Regions from separate parts of the Pseudomonas sp. MAFF 730105 genome, predicted to be linked through region 1. Evidence: predicted binding sites of a transcription regulator. Region 1 holds the regulator's gene; the other holds the start of a gene.
The links. The regulator FliA, encoded in region 1, starts transcription of late flagellar genes. The targets are predictions, from matches to a motif close to CTAAAGTTTNNNNNNNNNNNGCCGNTAA.
Positions count from the first base shown of each region.

Region 2: a site for FliA is predicted at 4,150-4,177, ahead of PCOSP_RS13990 (methyl-accepting chemotaxis protein). Genes of this name have one in related genera too.

Region 1 covers NZ_AP018438.1:1,899,554-1,907,401, reverse strand. The annotation lists gene PCOSP_RS08505 (protein-glutamate methylesterase/protein-glutamine glutaminase) at 1-93, opposite strand, end outside; gene PCOSP_RS08500 (chemotaxis protein CheA) at 142-2,415, opposite strand; gene PCOSP_RS08495 (protein phosphatase CheZ) at 2,440-3,228, opposite strand; gene PCOSP_RS08490 (chemotaxis response regulator CheY) at 3,247-3,618, opposite strand; gene fliA (RNA polymerase sigma factor FliA) at 3,785-4,528, opposite strand; gene fleN (flagellar synthesis regulator FleN) at 4,525-5,355, opposite strand; gene flhF (flagellar biosynthesis protein FlhF) at 5,471-6,820, opposite strand; gene flhA (flagellar biosynthesis protein FlhA) at 6,832-7,848, opposite strand, start outside.
Region 2 covers NZ_AP018438.1:3,172,609-3,180,456, reverse strand. The annotation lists gene PCOSP_RS14000 (LLM class flavin-dependent oxidoreductase) at 1-603, shown strand, start outside; gene PCOSP_RS13995 (TonB-dependent siderophore receptor) at 791-2,914, opposite strand; gene PCOSP_RS13990 (methyl-accepting chemotaxis protein) at 4,216-6,012, shown strand; gene PCOSP_RS13985 (YbdD/YjiX family protein) at 6,281-6,478, opposite strand; gene PCOSP_RS13980 (carbon starvation CstA family protein) at 6,495-7,848, opposite strand, start outside.

The DNA of each region.
Region 1 (7,848 bases):
GACGACCTGAATCGTCGTGTCCGCCGAGAGAATTTCCGAGACGCGGCGGCGGAAGAACCCCGAATCGTCCACCACCAGGACTTTAACTACCATAAACACTCCGTTAGACGAGGCGTGGCGCTGGGCCACGCCCCTCCAGAATCAAATACGCCGCGCGGCGTAACGCTTGAGCATGCTCGGTACATCGAGGATCAGCGCGATGCGGCCGTCGCCGGTGATGGTGGCGCCGGACATGCCCGGGGTGCCCTGGAGCATCTTGCCCAACGGCTTGATGACCACTTCTTCCTGGCCCACGAGCTGGTCGACAACGAAGCCGATCCGCTGTGTGCCCACCGAAAGGATCACCACGTGGCCCTCGCCCTGCTCCACATGCGCCGCGGAGCTGACCAGCCAGCGCTTGAGGTAGAACAACGGCAGTGCCTTGTCCCGCACGATCACCACTTCCTGGCCGTCGACCACATTGGTGCGCGACAGGTCGAGGTGGAAGATCTCGTTGACGTTGACCAGCGGGAAAGCGAACGCCTGGTTGCCCAGCATCACCATCAGGGTCGGCATGATCGCCAGGGTCAGCGGGACCTTGATGAGGATCTTCGAGCCCGAGCCTTTGACCGAGTGGATGTTGATGGAACCGTTGAGCTGGGAAATCTTGGTTTTCACCACGTCCATCCCCACGCCACGACCCGACACGTCGGAAATCTCGGTCTTGGTCGAGAAGCCGGGGGCGAAGATCAGGTTGTAGCACTCGGTGTCGCTCAGGCGGTCGGCGGCGTCCTTGTCCATCACGCCGCGTTTGACGGCGATGGCGCGCAGCACCTCGGGGTCCATGCCTTTGCCGTCGTCGGAGATCGACAGCAGGATGTGGTCGCCCTCCTGCTCGGCGGCCAGGATCACCTTGCCGCTACGAACCTTGCCTGCGGCTTCGCGCTCTTCCGGCGACTCGATACCATGGTCGACCGCGTTGCGCACCAAGTGGACCAGCGGGTCTGCCAGGGCCTCGACAAGGTTCTTGTCGAGGTCGGTTTCTTCACCCACCAGTTCCAGGTTGATTTCTTTCTTGAGCTGGCGAGCCAGGTCACGTACCAGGCGCGGGAAGCGCCCGAAGACTTTCTTGATCGGCTGCATCCGGGTCTTCATGACCGCGGTCTGCAGATCGGCCGTGACCACGTCGAGGTTCGACACGGCCTTGGACATGGCTTCGTCCTGGCTATTGAGGCCCAGGCGCACCAGACGGTTACGCACCAGCACCAGTTCACCGACCATGTTCATGATCTCGTCCAGGCGCGCGGTGTCGACCCGAACGGTGGTCTCGGCTTCACTGGTCGGTTTTTCCGCCGGTGCAGACGCCGACGCGGCCGGTGCACGGGCAGGTGCAGGCGCGGCGGCAGCTGCTGGCTTGGGTGCGGGAGCAGGTGTCTCGGCCTTGGACTCCGGCGCCTTGGCGGCGGGTTTTGGCGCGGCCTTGGCGGCCGGCGCGGCAGTTGGCGCAGCAGAGGCCGCGCCGACTTCGCTGAACTTGCCTTTGCCGTGCAGATCGTCGAGCAGGGACTCGAACTCCTGATCGGTGATCAGGTCGCTACCGGCCGCGGCCGCAGCAGGCTTGCTCGGAGCCGGCGAAGAGGCAATGGCCGACTCCAGGGCGTCAACGGCAAAAGTACCCTTGCCATGCAACTGGTCGAGCAAGGCTTCGAATTCATCGTCGGTAATGTCTGAGCTGTCGCCCGCGGCTTTCGGCGCGGCAGGAGCTGTCGGCGGGACGACCGCATCGACGGCGAACTGGCCCTTGCCATGGAGTTGATCGAGCAGCGACTCGAACTCCGCATCGGTGATTTCATCGCTGGCCGCACCCGCATCGGCGGGCGCGGCAGCTACAGGAGCCTGGGCCTGAGCTTCGGCCTTGACGGCACTCAGGGAGTCCAGCAACTGTTCGAATTCGTTATCGGTAATATCGCCCGATTCCTCGGCGACTGGCTCCTCGACAACGGGTTCTTCAACCACGGTTTCGACCGGAGCGGCTTCGTCTGCCGATTGCGGCTCGGCCAGGCGCGACAGCGCGGCGAGCAACTCTGGAGTAGCAGCGGTAATCGGCGAACGATCACGCACCTCGCTGAACATGCTGTTGACCGCATCCAGCGCTTCAAGCACCACGTCCATCAATTCCGAATCCACGCGACGCTCACCCTTACGCAGGATGTCGAACACGTTCTCGGCAATGTGGCAGCACTCCACCAGCTCGTTGAGCTGAAGGAAGCCGGCGCCTCCTTTTACAGTGTGGAAACCGCGAAAGATTGCATTGAGCAGATCCGCATCATCCGGTCGGCTTTCCAGCTCGACCAATTGCTCGGAGAGTTGCTCTAGAATCTCGCCGGCCTCAACCAGGAAATCCTGAAGGATCTCTTCATCGGCGCCGAAGCTCATTAATGGGGTGCTCCTAAAACAGGGCTAAAATCCAAGGCTGGACAGCAAATCGTCCACATCGTCCTGACCGGACATAACGTCTTCTCTTTTATCGGCATGAATTTGCGGACCTTCACCCTGAGAGAGATGTTTTTGTGGATCTTTTTCAGCAAGCATCGCCTCACGGTCGTGTTCGATGCCCGCAAAGCGGTCGACCTGGCTGGCCATCAACACCAGTTTGAGCAGATTGCTTTCGACTTCGGTAACCAATTGGGTGACGCGCTTGATCACCTGCCCGGTCAGGTCCTGATAGTCCTGAGCCAGCAGAATATCGTTGAGGTTGCTTGCGACCGCGCGGTTATCGGCGCTGCTGCGTGTCAGAAAACCGTCAACCCGACGAGCCAGGTCCCGGAATTCTTCCGCCCCGACCTCACGACGCATGAAACGGCCCCAGTCGGCGCTCAAGGCCTGGGCTTCGTCGCCCAGGCCATTGACCAGCGGCGTCGCGCTTTCCACCAGATCCATGGTGCGGTTGGCGGCGGCCTCGGTCAGCTTGACCACGTAAGACAGCCGCTCGGTCGCATCAGTAATCTGCGAGACCTCTTCGGCCTGAGGCATGTTCGGATCGATCTGGAAATTGACGATCGCGCTGTGCAATTCACGGGTGAGCTTGCCGACTTCCTGGTACAGACCACGATCCCGGGTCTGATTGAGCTCGTGGATCATCTGGACTGCATCGCCGAAACGACCTTTTTCAAGGCTTTCGACCAGTTCGCGGGCATGTTTTTTAAGGGTCGATTCGAAATCGCCCATTGAAGCTTCGTTATTCTCCATAGCTCCCCCGTGGCGCCGTTAACCGATGCGTTCGAAGATCTTTTCGATCTTTTCTTTCAACGCCTGGGCCGTGAAGGGTTTGACCACATAGCCGTTCACGCCGGCTTGGGCCGCTTCGATGATCTGCTCGCGCTTGGCTTCGGCGGTGACCATCAGCACCGGGAGGTGCTTGAGTTTTTCATCGGCGCGCACATGGCGCAGCAAATCGATACCGGTCATGCCAGGCATGTTCCAGTCAGTCACCAGAAAGTCGATGCTCCCGCTGTTGAGAACCGGGATGGCAGTAGTGCCATCGTCGGCCTCGACCGTGTTGGTGAACCCAAGGTCACGCAACAGGTTTTTTATGATCCGCCGCATCGTTGAAAAGTCATCAACAATGAGGATTTTCATGTTCTTGTCCAATTCGACCTCCAAGCAGTCTTAAACGCGTGCAGCACCTGAACGCGCCATTTCAATCAATCCGGTACAGCATTCGACAACGGCCCGGGACACAACGGATCGAGACTGCGCAACACGTGCCACGCAAACCCTGCTCGCAACCTCCCCGCACCGATTGTCAGCGCGCTCGCCACTCCCCCAAACGCCCCCGCAAACGGGCGGCGCACTGGCTGTGTAACTGACTGACCCGCGATTCGCTGACCCCCAGGACTTCACCGATTTCCTTGAGGTTCAGCTCTTCGTCGTAGTACAGCGCCAAGACCAGTCGCTCACGCTCCGGCAAATTGGCAATCGCATCGGCCAGCGCGCTCTGGAAACGTTCGTCTTCCAGATCACGCGCAGGCTCCATGTGAGTACTCGCGCCATCCTCGTGCAGCCCTTCATGATCGCCGTCCTGCAACAGGTCGTCGAAACTGAACAGGCGGCTGCCCAAGGTATCGTTCAAAATCCCGTAATAATCATCGAGACTCAACTGGAGTTCGGCCGCAACCTCATGATCTTTAGCGTCTCGCCCGGTTTTCGCTTCGATAGCGCGAATGGCGTCACTGACCATGCGGGTATTACGGTGCACCGAACGGGGTGCCCAGTCGCCCTTGCGGACTTCGTCGAGCATCGCGCCACGAATGCGAATGCCGGCGTACGTCTCGAAACTGGCGCCCTTGCTCGCGTCGTATTTGTTCGCCACTTCGAGCAGTCCGATCATGCCCGCCTGGATCAGGTCTTCAACCTGGACACTGGCCGGCAACCGCGCCAGCAAGTGATAGGCGATGCGCTTGACCAGGGGCGCGTAACGCTCGATCAACTCGTACTGGGCGTCCCGTGCCGATTTTTTGTAGAGGTGGTTGTAACCGCTGGCTGTCATAACACGGGCCCTGCTGTTTGTTGCACGAGACGCTCGACGAAAAACTCCAGATGCCCACGAGGGTTGGCCGGCAGTGGCCAGGTATCGACCTTCTGGGCGATCGCCTTGAATGCCAGCGCGCATTTGGAACGGGGAAAAGCTTCATAGACGGCACGTTGCTTCTGGACAGCCTTGCGCACGCTCTCGTCGTACGGCACGGCGCCGACGTATTGCAGGGCAACGTCCAGGAAGCGATCGGTGACCTTGGTCAACTTGGCGAACAGGTTGCGCCCTTCCTGCGGGCTCTGGGCCATGTTGGCCAGGACGCGGAAGCGGTTCATGCCGTAGTCACGGTTCAAGAGCTTGATCAGGGCATAGGCGTCGGTGATGGAGGTGGGCTCGTCGCAGACCACCAGCAGCACTTCCTGGGCGGCACGCACGAAACTGACGACCGAATCACCGATACCCGCCGCCGTGTCGATCACCAGCACATCGAGGTTGTCGCCAATGTCGCTGAATGCCTGGATGAGACCGGCGTGCTGGGCCGGGGTCAGATGAACCATGCTCTGGGTGCCGGAGGCGGCCGGCACGATACGAATCCCGCCCGGCCCCTGCAACAACACATCACGCAGTTCGCAGCGGCCTTCGATCACGTCCGCCAGCGTGCGTTTGGGTGTGAGCCCCAGCAGCACGTCCACGTTCGCCAGGCCCAGGTCGGCGTCCAGCAGCATGACCCGTCGGCCAAGCTCTGCCAGAGCCAGGGACAAGTTCACTGACACGTTAGTCTTGCCGACGCCACCTTTGCCGCCGGTCACCGCGATCACCTGTACGGGATGCATGCTGCCCATGTTCGTTCTTTACCTGTCTTACTTAGACGGAGGCCACATTACTGGCTGCGCGTTCACATACGGAACATTGCCTGGCAGACCATCGATGTAGGTACAAAAAATATTCATGATTACCTCAGCCAACCTGCTTGGTCGGGCTGTGGTAGATATCAGCGAACATATCAGCCATGGCTTCTTCGCTGGGTTCGTCCTGCATTTGCACACTCACGGCACGGCTGACCAGTTGGTGGCGACGCGGCAGATGCAAATCATCCGGGATCCGCGGTCCATCCGTCAGGTACGCCACCGGCAGATCGTGACCGATCGCCAGGCTCAAGACCTCGCCCAGGCTTGCCGTTTCGTCCAGCTTGGTCAGGATGCAACCGGCCAATCCGCAGCGTTTGTAGCTGTGGTAGGCGGCGGTTAGAACCTGTTTCTGGCTGGTGGTTGCCAACACGAGATAATTTTTTGACTTGATGCCACGCCCGGCCAGGCTTTCAAGCTGCATGCGCAGGGCTGGATCGCTGGCTTGCAGGCCTGCGGTATCGATCAGCACGACGCGTTTGCGCAACAGAGGCTCCAGCGCCTGGGCCAGGGATTGACCCGGATCCACATGGGTCACCGACACGTTGAGAATCCGGCCCAGGGTCTTGAGTTGCTCCTGGGCGCCGATACGGAAGCTGTCCATGCTGACCAGGGCAATGCTCTGGGCGCCGTACTTGAGTACATAGCGGGCGGCGAGCTTGGCCAGGGTGGTGGTCTTGCCCATGCCGGCCGGGCCGACCATGGCAATCACCCCGCCCTCTTCCAACGGCTCGACTTCCGGCGTGGCGATCATCCGCGCCAGATGCGCCAGCAACATGCGCCAAGCCTGGCGAGGCTCGTGGATATCGTTGATCAGCGCCAGCAGGTCGCGGGCCAGCGGGCCGGACAGGCCGATGCGTTGCAGGCGGCGCCACAGATTGGCCTGGGCCGGACGGCTGCCTTGCAGTTGGTTCCAGGCCAGGGAGCCGAGCTGGACTTCCATCAGTTCGCGCAGGCTGTTGAGTTCGAAACGCATCGAGTCCAGCGCACGCGGGTCGATACCGGCAGCCGGTGCGGCAGGAGCCGGCGCCGGACGACGCGGCTCGGCCGGGGTCGGCTCGATCAGCGGTTCGGCAGCGGTCAGCGGCAGGCCTGCGGTCAATGGCTGACCGGCAAACAATTGACGATTGGTGCCCGCGACAGCCTCGCCTTCGCTGCTGCGCAGGCTCAATTCGGCCTGGGCGCTGGCGATGCGCGATTGGGTCTTGCGCAGCTCATCCTCAAGTTCCATGTTCGGAACCCGCGGGGCCAGTGCAGACAGCTTGTAGTCCAGGGCCGCCGTCAGCTCGACACCACCGGCGATCCGGCGGTTGCCGATGATGGCTGCTTCGGCGCCCAGCTCGTCACGGACCAGTTTCATGGCCTGACGCATATCGGCGGCGAAAAAACGCTTCACTTGCATAACCCACTACCTCAGCCGTTGGGCCCTACTGTCGCAACAATGGTCACTTGCTTGTTGTCCGGAATTTCCTGGTACGCCAGCACATGCAGCCCCGGGACCGCGAGGCGACCGAATCGCGAAAGCATCGCACGAATCGGACCCGCCACCAGCAAGATCACCGGTTGGCCTTGCATCTCTTGCCGCTGGGCTGCCTCGATCAACGAACGTTGCAGCTTCTCGGCCATGCTCGGCTCCAGCAGAACACCCTCTTCCGAGCCTTGTCCTGCCTTCTGAAGACTATTGAGCAATATCTGTTCCAACCTTGGCTCCAGCGTGATCACAGGCAGCTCCGACTCAGTGCCTACAATGCTTTGGACGATTGCACGGGATACGCCGACCCGCACCGCGGCCACCATGGCGGCGGTATCTTGACTCTTGGAAGCGTTGTTGGCGATGGCTTCGGCAATACTGCGGATGTCGCGTACCGGCACCTGTTCGGCCAGTAGCGCTTGCAAAATCTTGAGCAACTGCGACAACGAAACCACGCCCGGCACCAGCTCTTCGGCCAGTTTCGGCGAGCCTTTGGCCAGCACCTGCAGCAGTTGCTGGACTTCTTCGTGGCCGATCAGCTCGCTGGAGTGCTTGTACAAAATCTGGTTCAAATGGGTCGCAACTACCGTACTGGCGTCCACCACGGTGTAACCGAGGGACTGGGCCTGGGCCCGCTGACTGATTTCAATCCACACCGCTTCCAGGCCAAAAGCTGGATCCTTGGCGGTAATGCCGTTGAGCGAACCATAGACCTGACCCGGGTTGATCGCCAGTTCGCGATCCGGATAGATCTCGGCTTCGGCCAGGATCACCCCCATCAGCGTCAGGCGATAGGCGCTAGGCGCCAGGTCGAGGTTGTCGCGGATATGCACGGTGGGCATCAGGAAGCCCAGGTCCTGGGACAGCTTCTTGCGCACGCCCTTGATCCGCGCCAACAGTTGGCCGCCCTGGTTACGATCCACCAACGGAATCAGACGATAGCCGACTTCCAGGCCAAT
Region 2 (7,848 bases), 1.3 Mb from region 1:
CATGACGGCGACATCTGGAAATTCCCGACCTCCACCAGCGTGCCCAAGCCGATCCAGAAGCCGAACCCGCCCATGTGGATCGCTGCCCGCGACCCGGACTCGCACAACTTCGCCGTCGCCAACGGCTGTAACGTCATGGTGACGCCGTTGATGAAGGGTGACGAAGAAGTCCTCGACCTGAAGAACAAATTCCAGGCAGCCCTGGACAACAACCCCGATGTACCGCGCCCGCAATTGATGGTGCTGCGTCACACCCATGTGCACTCGGAGGACAACCCCGACGGCTGGAAAGTCGGAGCCAAGGCCATCGCGAAGTTCTACCGCACTTTCGACGCCTGGTTCGGTAACAAGGAAACCCCGGTCAATGGCTTCCTGGCGCCAAGCCCGGAAGAGAAATTCGCCGGCCGCCCGGAATTCGAACTGGATAGCCTGCACAAGACCGCCATGATCGGTACTCCGGAAGAAATCATTCCCCGCATCAAGTACTACCAGGCACTGGGCGTCGACGAGTTCAGCTTCTGGTGCGATAACAGCCTGCCCCATGCGGAGAAGAAGAAATCCCTGGAACTGTTCATCAAGCACGTGGTGCCGGCGTTTCGGTAATTGTGCCGGCTAGTCAGACCGCTATCGCGAGCAGGCTCGCTCCCACATGGGGCGCAGGTGTGCACTTATTCTGTATTCACCCTAACTTCCCTGTGGGAGCGAGCCTGCTCGCGAAGGCGGCCTGAAGGAAAAGATGCTCCATGAAAATGCCCGGACTTGAAGGTCCGGGCATTTTCTGTTTCAAGGATCAGAAGGTCACGCTGGCACTCAGGCGCGCGGTACGCGGTTCCCCGACGGCAACCTGCAATTGGCTGCCGGTGGAGGACGGGTAGTACTGCTTGTCGAACAGGTTGTCCACGTTCAGTTGCAGCGACGTCTTGTACCCGAATACCGGCGACTCCCAGCGCAGGAAGGCATCGGCGACGGTGTAGCTGCTCAACCAGAAATCGTTGGCATTGTTGGCCGCGCGCTCGCCGACGTAGCGAGCGCCGCCACCGGCGTGCCAGGCGCCGAATTCGGCCGGGACGTTCAAGTGGTGCGACAGGTAGAGGCTGGCGGTGTGCTTGGGCGCATCCGATAGGCGATGGCCTTCGTTCTTCGGATCATCCAGTATTTCCGTATGGGTATAGGCGTAGGTACCAATCAGGTCCCAGCGTTCGGCGAGACGTCCGGTGACGTCCAACTCCAGGCCTTGGGAGCCGACTTTGCCGGCGGCTTCTGCAATGGTTTTCCCACCGACCACCGTGTTGGTTACCACATTCTTTTTTTCGATATCGAACAAGGCGAGATTGATATTCAGCCCAGGCAGAGGATCATATTTGGCACCGATTTCATAACTGCGCCCTTCCTCCGGCTTGAAAGTGCTGAGGTTGTCATCGACGGTATCGTTGGGCTTGAACGAACGGCTGTAATTCCCGTACAGGGACAAGGTTTCGTCGGCTTTATAGACCAATCCCAGAAACGGAACAAAGGCATCGCCGTTATCGTCGCGAACAGGCACTCGCTTGATCATTCCCGTTTCACTGAACTGGTCGTAATGCTGGTAGCGTCCGCCAAACACCAGAATCCAGCGATCATCCAGGTGCCAGTTGTCCTTCAGGTAAACGGAGCTGGAAGTCAGTTTGTTACTCAGGTTGCTTTGCGCAGCATTTATCTTGCTTGGCTCTGCCAGACCACCATAAACCGGCGCGGTGATATCGAACCCTCCCTGTGCAGTGCCACGGTAGGTCTTGCCACGGTATTGATCGGACACCTGATTATCGACACCGATCAGCAGATCATGGCGCTGACCGAACAACTCCTGCTTACCCATGAAATCCCAACTGGCGTAACGCGTTTCATCGTCGTAGTGCGCACCATTGGCTGCACGCTGAAACTTACCGGTATTTGACAGGCTCGGCTGCGCAATCGAAAGACTGTACCGATCATTGTTCCAGCCATAAGTCACGCGAGTCTTCCACGCCTCGCTCAGCTCATACTCGAAACGCGCCGTCGCCGTCTCGCGAATCCCCACGCTCTTGGCCCAGCGCTCGTCGAGACGCTTGTCATAATCGATATCAGCCGGATGCCCATTGGTGAACACCGTGCCACGGTCAAACGGGTTGGAATATTCGTTGTACTCATAGCTCAGGTTCAACGAAGCCCGCTCACCGGTCCAGGCCAGGGACGGCGCAACCAGCGTACTTTCATTCACGCCGTAGTTGCGCCAGTAATCTTCATGACCACGCTCGGCAATCAGCCGATACGCCAGCCCGGTATCGCCCAGCGGCCCGGTGGTGTCCACCGCCATGGTGCCGCCGCCTTCGCTATAGGCCGAGCCGCTTAGCGTGGTGCTTTGGGTGTATTCGGGCTTTTTGCTGATGACGTTGATCAAACCGCCAGGCTCCAGCGCGCCGTACAGCATCGAGGCCGGGCCCTTGAGCACTTCGACCCGCTCGGTGGTGGCACTGAAGTTGTGCCCCAGGTTCGAACGCACGCCGTCGCGCAGGATCGAGCCATCGTCGTTGGTGCCGAAACCACGCTTGATCAGCGAGTCCCGCGAACCGCCCAAGGTATTGCCCTGGCTAACGCCGCTGACGAACTTCATCGCGTCTCCCAGGGAGCGCACCTGATAATCGTCCAGCGTCTGCTGGGTCACCACATTGATCGATTGCGCCTCTTCCTTGATCGGTACATCGCTCTTGCTCGCCGTACTGGCTTGCGACGCCGTGTAGCCCTCATCTTGAGTGATACGGCTGCCCTGGATGTCCGTGGTGGGCAGTTCGAGTACGTCCTGGGCCCACAGGGGGCTTGCGATGAAACAGCAGGACAAAGTCGGCAATACACACTTGATGAAGACGTTGCGATTCGCGGGAGGGGTGGAACGATTCAAGACGCGGCACTCACAGGGGAACGTTAATGCGAGCGAATATACTTTGAGAATGATTCCCAGTAAATCCTTTTCAAGACCTTGTTGCCACGGCTAACCCCTGTGTGCAAGCCAAGTGGTAGCAAGGAGATGGGCGATAAGCACTGAGTGCTCTGAAATGGGGAAGTCTATACCCATACCGCGAGCAGTCACCGTGTGCGGAGTAGATGATTAACTGAAAAACAGCCATCACCCTTTTCTGAACATTCAAAGGATGATGGCTGTATCGAACGAGGCGATGTATTTTTTGTTAAACCTAAGGTCGATAAAAGAGTTGATCAGTCTGATCGACGCCGCAATCCTCTAGAAAGGTAATACCGTCTTCGGAGAGCGCGTTACTGGCCGGCCTTGTCCCTGGTCTGCCATCCTTGAGTTGAGGATATAGATGGTACCGATGATCTGGGTCTATCTCGGGATGTCTGCTGCGAATTTTGTTGATTAACGTAACAACTCCTTCGTGAACGCCATGATTGTATTCGTCCAGCACCTCGCTTCCGAAATCGTCTTTGCAAACCCATACTCTAAGGGGATACATCATGATGAATCCTCCTACCATTAAACACTTCAGTTGAACTCGCTGGTAAATCCCAGCCGTATCTGACGACCGCTGCGCGTTTGTTGGCAGCGTTTCTTCGCCAAGCTTCATATTGTCAGGCTCTGGCTCAATAGCCTGCCGACAATAAAGCTTGATACCTCTCATGCAGACGGGCATGAAAGGGCGTGTTATTTATCCCTCTCTGAGCGAGGGATAACCACTGTAAGACTTTACAGGTAAGAGATATTTCAGACCGATGGCGGAGCCACTTTATGCCGTCATCGCGCAGGGCCTGCGTCAGTCATGACGTGGCTCAAGACTCTACGACTTATGCAGCATTGGTTCTAAATGAAAATGCCCGGACTCAGGTCCTGACGCTATTCACTCAAGACTTGCGGGTTCATTGTGGCAAGGGGATTTATCCCCTCGCCACAGATTCAGTCACTTCATTAAGTGAACAGTATTGCGGACGCAGGTCCGGGCATTTTTCGTTTCAGCGCAGCGCGGTCAGAACGTCGCGACTGCCCTGGATGTCCGTCGTGGACAGTTCGAATACATCCTGGGTCCACAGGGGGCTTGCGATGAAACAGAAATCGCGAACAGGCTCGCTCCCACAAGCGCTGTACACCAAACGAGCGCAGTAATATCAAAACGCCCAAAATCGCTAAAGCTTTGGCCCTCGCGGTCGAATGTATTCCATTGAGAGGTTTTTTTGCCCAGGAGCTATGGCATGCAGACGTTGAAGGCTTTGTACGAGTCCATCGAAATGCAATTTTTCGATACGCTCACCAAGAAACTCTCAAGCCTTTTCCTGCTTGTCGTCGTCAGCGGGTTGTTGTACTGGGTGGCCCTTAGCGCCCGTACCGACATTGTGACGCAGTTGCGCAACGCGCAGCTCGACGCCGCCCTGCTGGGGCAGATCGAGGGCCGGCTCGACAGCCTGACCCAGGCCCTGCTGTTCGGTGCGCTCCTGACGCTGGGCATGATCAGCTTCATGGTCTGGTACTTTCGCCATCTCATCGTACGCCCTGTCACCGCCATGACCCGGGCACTGGAGGAGATCGCCAATGGCGAAGGCGACTTGTCCAGGGACCTGCCGCTGGTGACCCATGACGAAATTCGCGTACTGGCCAGCACCTGCAACCGTTTCCTGGCCAAGCAACGGGAAATCATCAGTAACGTCCAGGCGCTCACCGTGCACATCGCCGTCGAGTCGGCGCGCTCGCTCAAGAACATCAGCGACTCCAGCGACAGCGCCACCCACCAGGCACGCTTCGCCAAGGAAGTGATGGAGCAGAGCAACTCCGCCGTGGACCGTATCGAAGAAGTCTCGCGCCAGACCCAGGGCATCTCCAGCACCACCGCGCAGAACCTGAGCATGGCCCGCGATTCCTATGCCGAGTTGCTGGAAGTGACCGGCAACATCGGCGAAATCGCCGGCAGCCTCAATGAATTCGCCACCCTGGTGGGGGCCTTGAACCAACGTTCTTCGAGCATCAAGTCCATCGTCGGGCTGATCCAGCAGATCTCTGCCCAGACCAACCTGCTGGCCCTCAACGCCGCCATCGAAGCCGCCCGTGCCGGCGAGAGCGGCCGGGGTTTCGCCGTGGTGGCCGATGAAGTGCGAACCCTGGCGCAGAACGTCAGCCGGGCCACGGACGACATCTCGCGCAACATCGATGCCATGCTCGAAGAAGTCGGTTCCACCCATGAACAGACCACCCAGATCAGCCACAGCGCCCGGGAAACCCAAAAAGTCGTGGAGCGTGCCTCCGGCCATTTCGAGAGCATGATCGTCGATTTCGAATCCACCAACGGCAAGCTGGCCGACATCGCCGATCATATCCAGCAGTTCGCCGATGCCAACACCGGCATCAATGAACGGGTCACCCAGATCCACGCCGACAGCCAGTCGATCGATCAGCGCATGCAGCATTCGGCGACCGCCACCCGTGACCTGTCCGGTGTCGCCGAACGGGTGCAAGCGCTGCTGGGCCGGTTCGTGCTCGGCCACGGCAAGCTGGATGCCGCCATCACCCGAGCCAGCCAGTGCCGCGACACGCTCCAGGTGCGCCTGGAGGCGTTGCAACGCGAGGGTCTCAACCTGTTCGACCAGAATTACCAACTGGTCCCCGGCACCGATCCCAAGCAGTACATGACCGGCTACACCGAACGTTTTGCCCAGGTCTGCCAGGAAGCCTGCGACACCCTCACCCGCAGCACACCGGGCGGCAAGGTCTCGTTCATCGTCGACACCAAGGGCTACTGCCCGGTGAACAACAGCTGGGTCTCGAAGCCACCCACCGGCGACCACGCCGTCGACCTGCCGGTGTGTCGCAACAAACGGATCTTCAACGACCCGATCGGCCTGCGCGCAGCGGGCAACGTCCAGCGCTTCCTGCTCCAGACCTACCTGCGCGACACCGGGGAAATCATGACCGAGATCGACGTACCGTTCTTCTTCGGCGGCCGCCATTGGGGCAATCTGCGGGTGGGGTTCGACGCGGCGGTGTTGCTGGCGGAGTGAGCGTGAGCCAGCAACAGACCTTGGTCGCGATAGCGGTGGATCAACCAATATCGATATCGACTGATAGTACGCCATCGCGAGCAGGCTCGCTCCCACAGGGACTCGGTGACAGGCACACATCCCAAGCCCGCCAAATAATACTGTGGGAGCAAGGCTTGCCCGCGATGCAGGCGCCTCGGTCTACAGTGATACCGAGGCGATGCTATCGCGGGCAAGCCTTGCTCCCACAGGCTCGCTTCCACAGGGGGATGACCTCAGGGCCGTCGGGTCAACAGCACTTCGGCCCACCCTTGCCACCGTAACGGGCCTCTTGGCGTTCGCGGAAGAACGCCTCGTAGTCCATCACCGGTTTGTCCGGGTGCTTGGTTTGCATGTGCTCGACGTAGTTGTCGTAGTCGGGCATGCCGACCATCAGGCGGGCGGCCTGACCGAGGTATTTACCGAGGCGACTCAAGTCATTGAACATCGTTGCAACCCTCGTGTCAGGCGTCCGGCAGGGCCTGGAATGGCGCTTCTTTATCCGTGCGTTCTTTCGTGCCCCAGGCGGCAACACCGACCTTGAGCGCGTAGAACAGGATGCTGAGCACCACGAACAGGAACAGCACCGTCAGCGTGGCGTTGGTGTAGGCATTGAAGACCACGTGCTGCATCTGCTCGACGCTCTTGGCCGGGGCCAGGATCTGGCCGGCCGCCAGGGCGTCGTTGTATTTGCGCGCCAGGGCCAGGAAGCCGATCGCCGGGTTGGCGTCGAACAGCTTGATCAGGCCCGCCGTGGTGGTGCAGATCAGCAGCCAGGCCGCCGGTAGCAGCGTGACCCAGATGTAGCGCTGGCGCTTCATCTTGATCAGCACCACGGTGCCGAGCATCAGGGCGATACCGGCCAGCATCTGGTTGGAGATACCGAACAGTGGCCACAAGGTGTTGATGCCACCCAGCGGATCGATCACGCCCTGGTACAGCAGGTAGCCCCACAGGGCCACGCAACCGGCGGTGGCGATCAGGTTGGCGGTCCAGGATTCGGTGCGCTTGAGCGAGGGCACGAACGAGCCCAGCAGGTCCTGCAGCATGAACCGCCCGGCACGGGTGCCGGCGTCTACCGCGGTGAGGATGAACAACGCTTCGAACAGGATCGCGAAGTGGTACCAGAACGCCATGGTGTTCTCACCCGGCAGCACCGAGTGCAGGATCTGCGCGATACCGACCGCCAGGGTCGGCGCACCGCCGGCACGGGCCAGGACGGTGGTTTCGCCAATGTCCCGGGCAACCGCCTGCAGCGCGTCCGGGGTGATGGCAAAGCCCCAGCCACTGATGGTCTGGGCCACGGCCACGACGTCACCGCCGACCACCGCCGCCGGGCTGTTCATGGCGAAGTACACGCCCGGCTCGATCACCGACGCGGCGACCATCGCCATGATCGCCACGAAGGACTCCATCAGCATGCCGCCGTAGCCGATGTAGCGGGCGTTGGTTTCGTTGTCCAGCAGCTTGGGCGTGGTGCCCGAGGAGATCAGCGCATGGAAGCCCGAGACCGCGCCGCAGGCGATGGTGATGAACAGGAACGGGAACAGCCCGCCCTTCCACACCGGGCCCAGGCCGTTGGTGAACTGGGTCAGCGCCGGCATTTTCAGCTCGGGCATGGTGATCAGGATACCGATCGCCAGGGCGACGATGGTGCCGATCTTGAGGAAGGTCGACAGGTAGTCCCGCGGGGCCAGGATCAGCCACACCGGCAGCACCGCCGCGACGAAACCGTAGCCGATCAGCATCCAGGTGATCTGGATCCCGGTGAAGCTGAAGGCCTTGGCCCAGACCGGGTCGGCGGCGATCTGCCCGCCC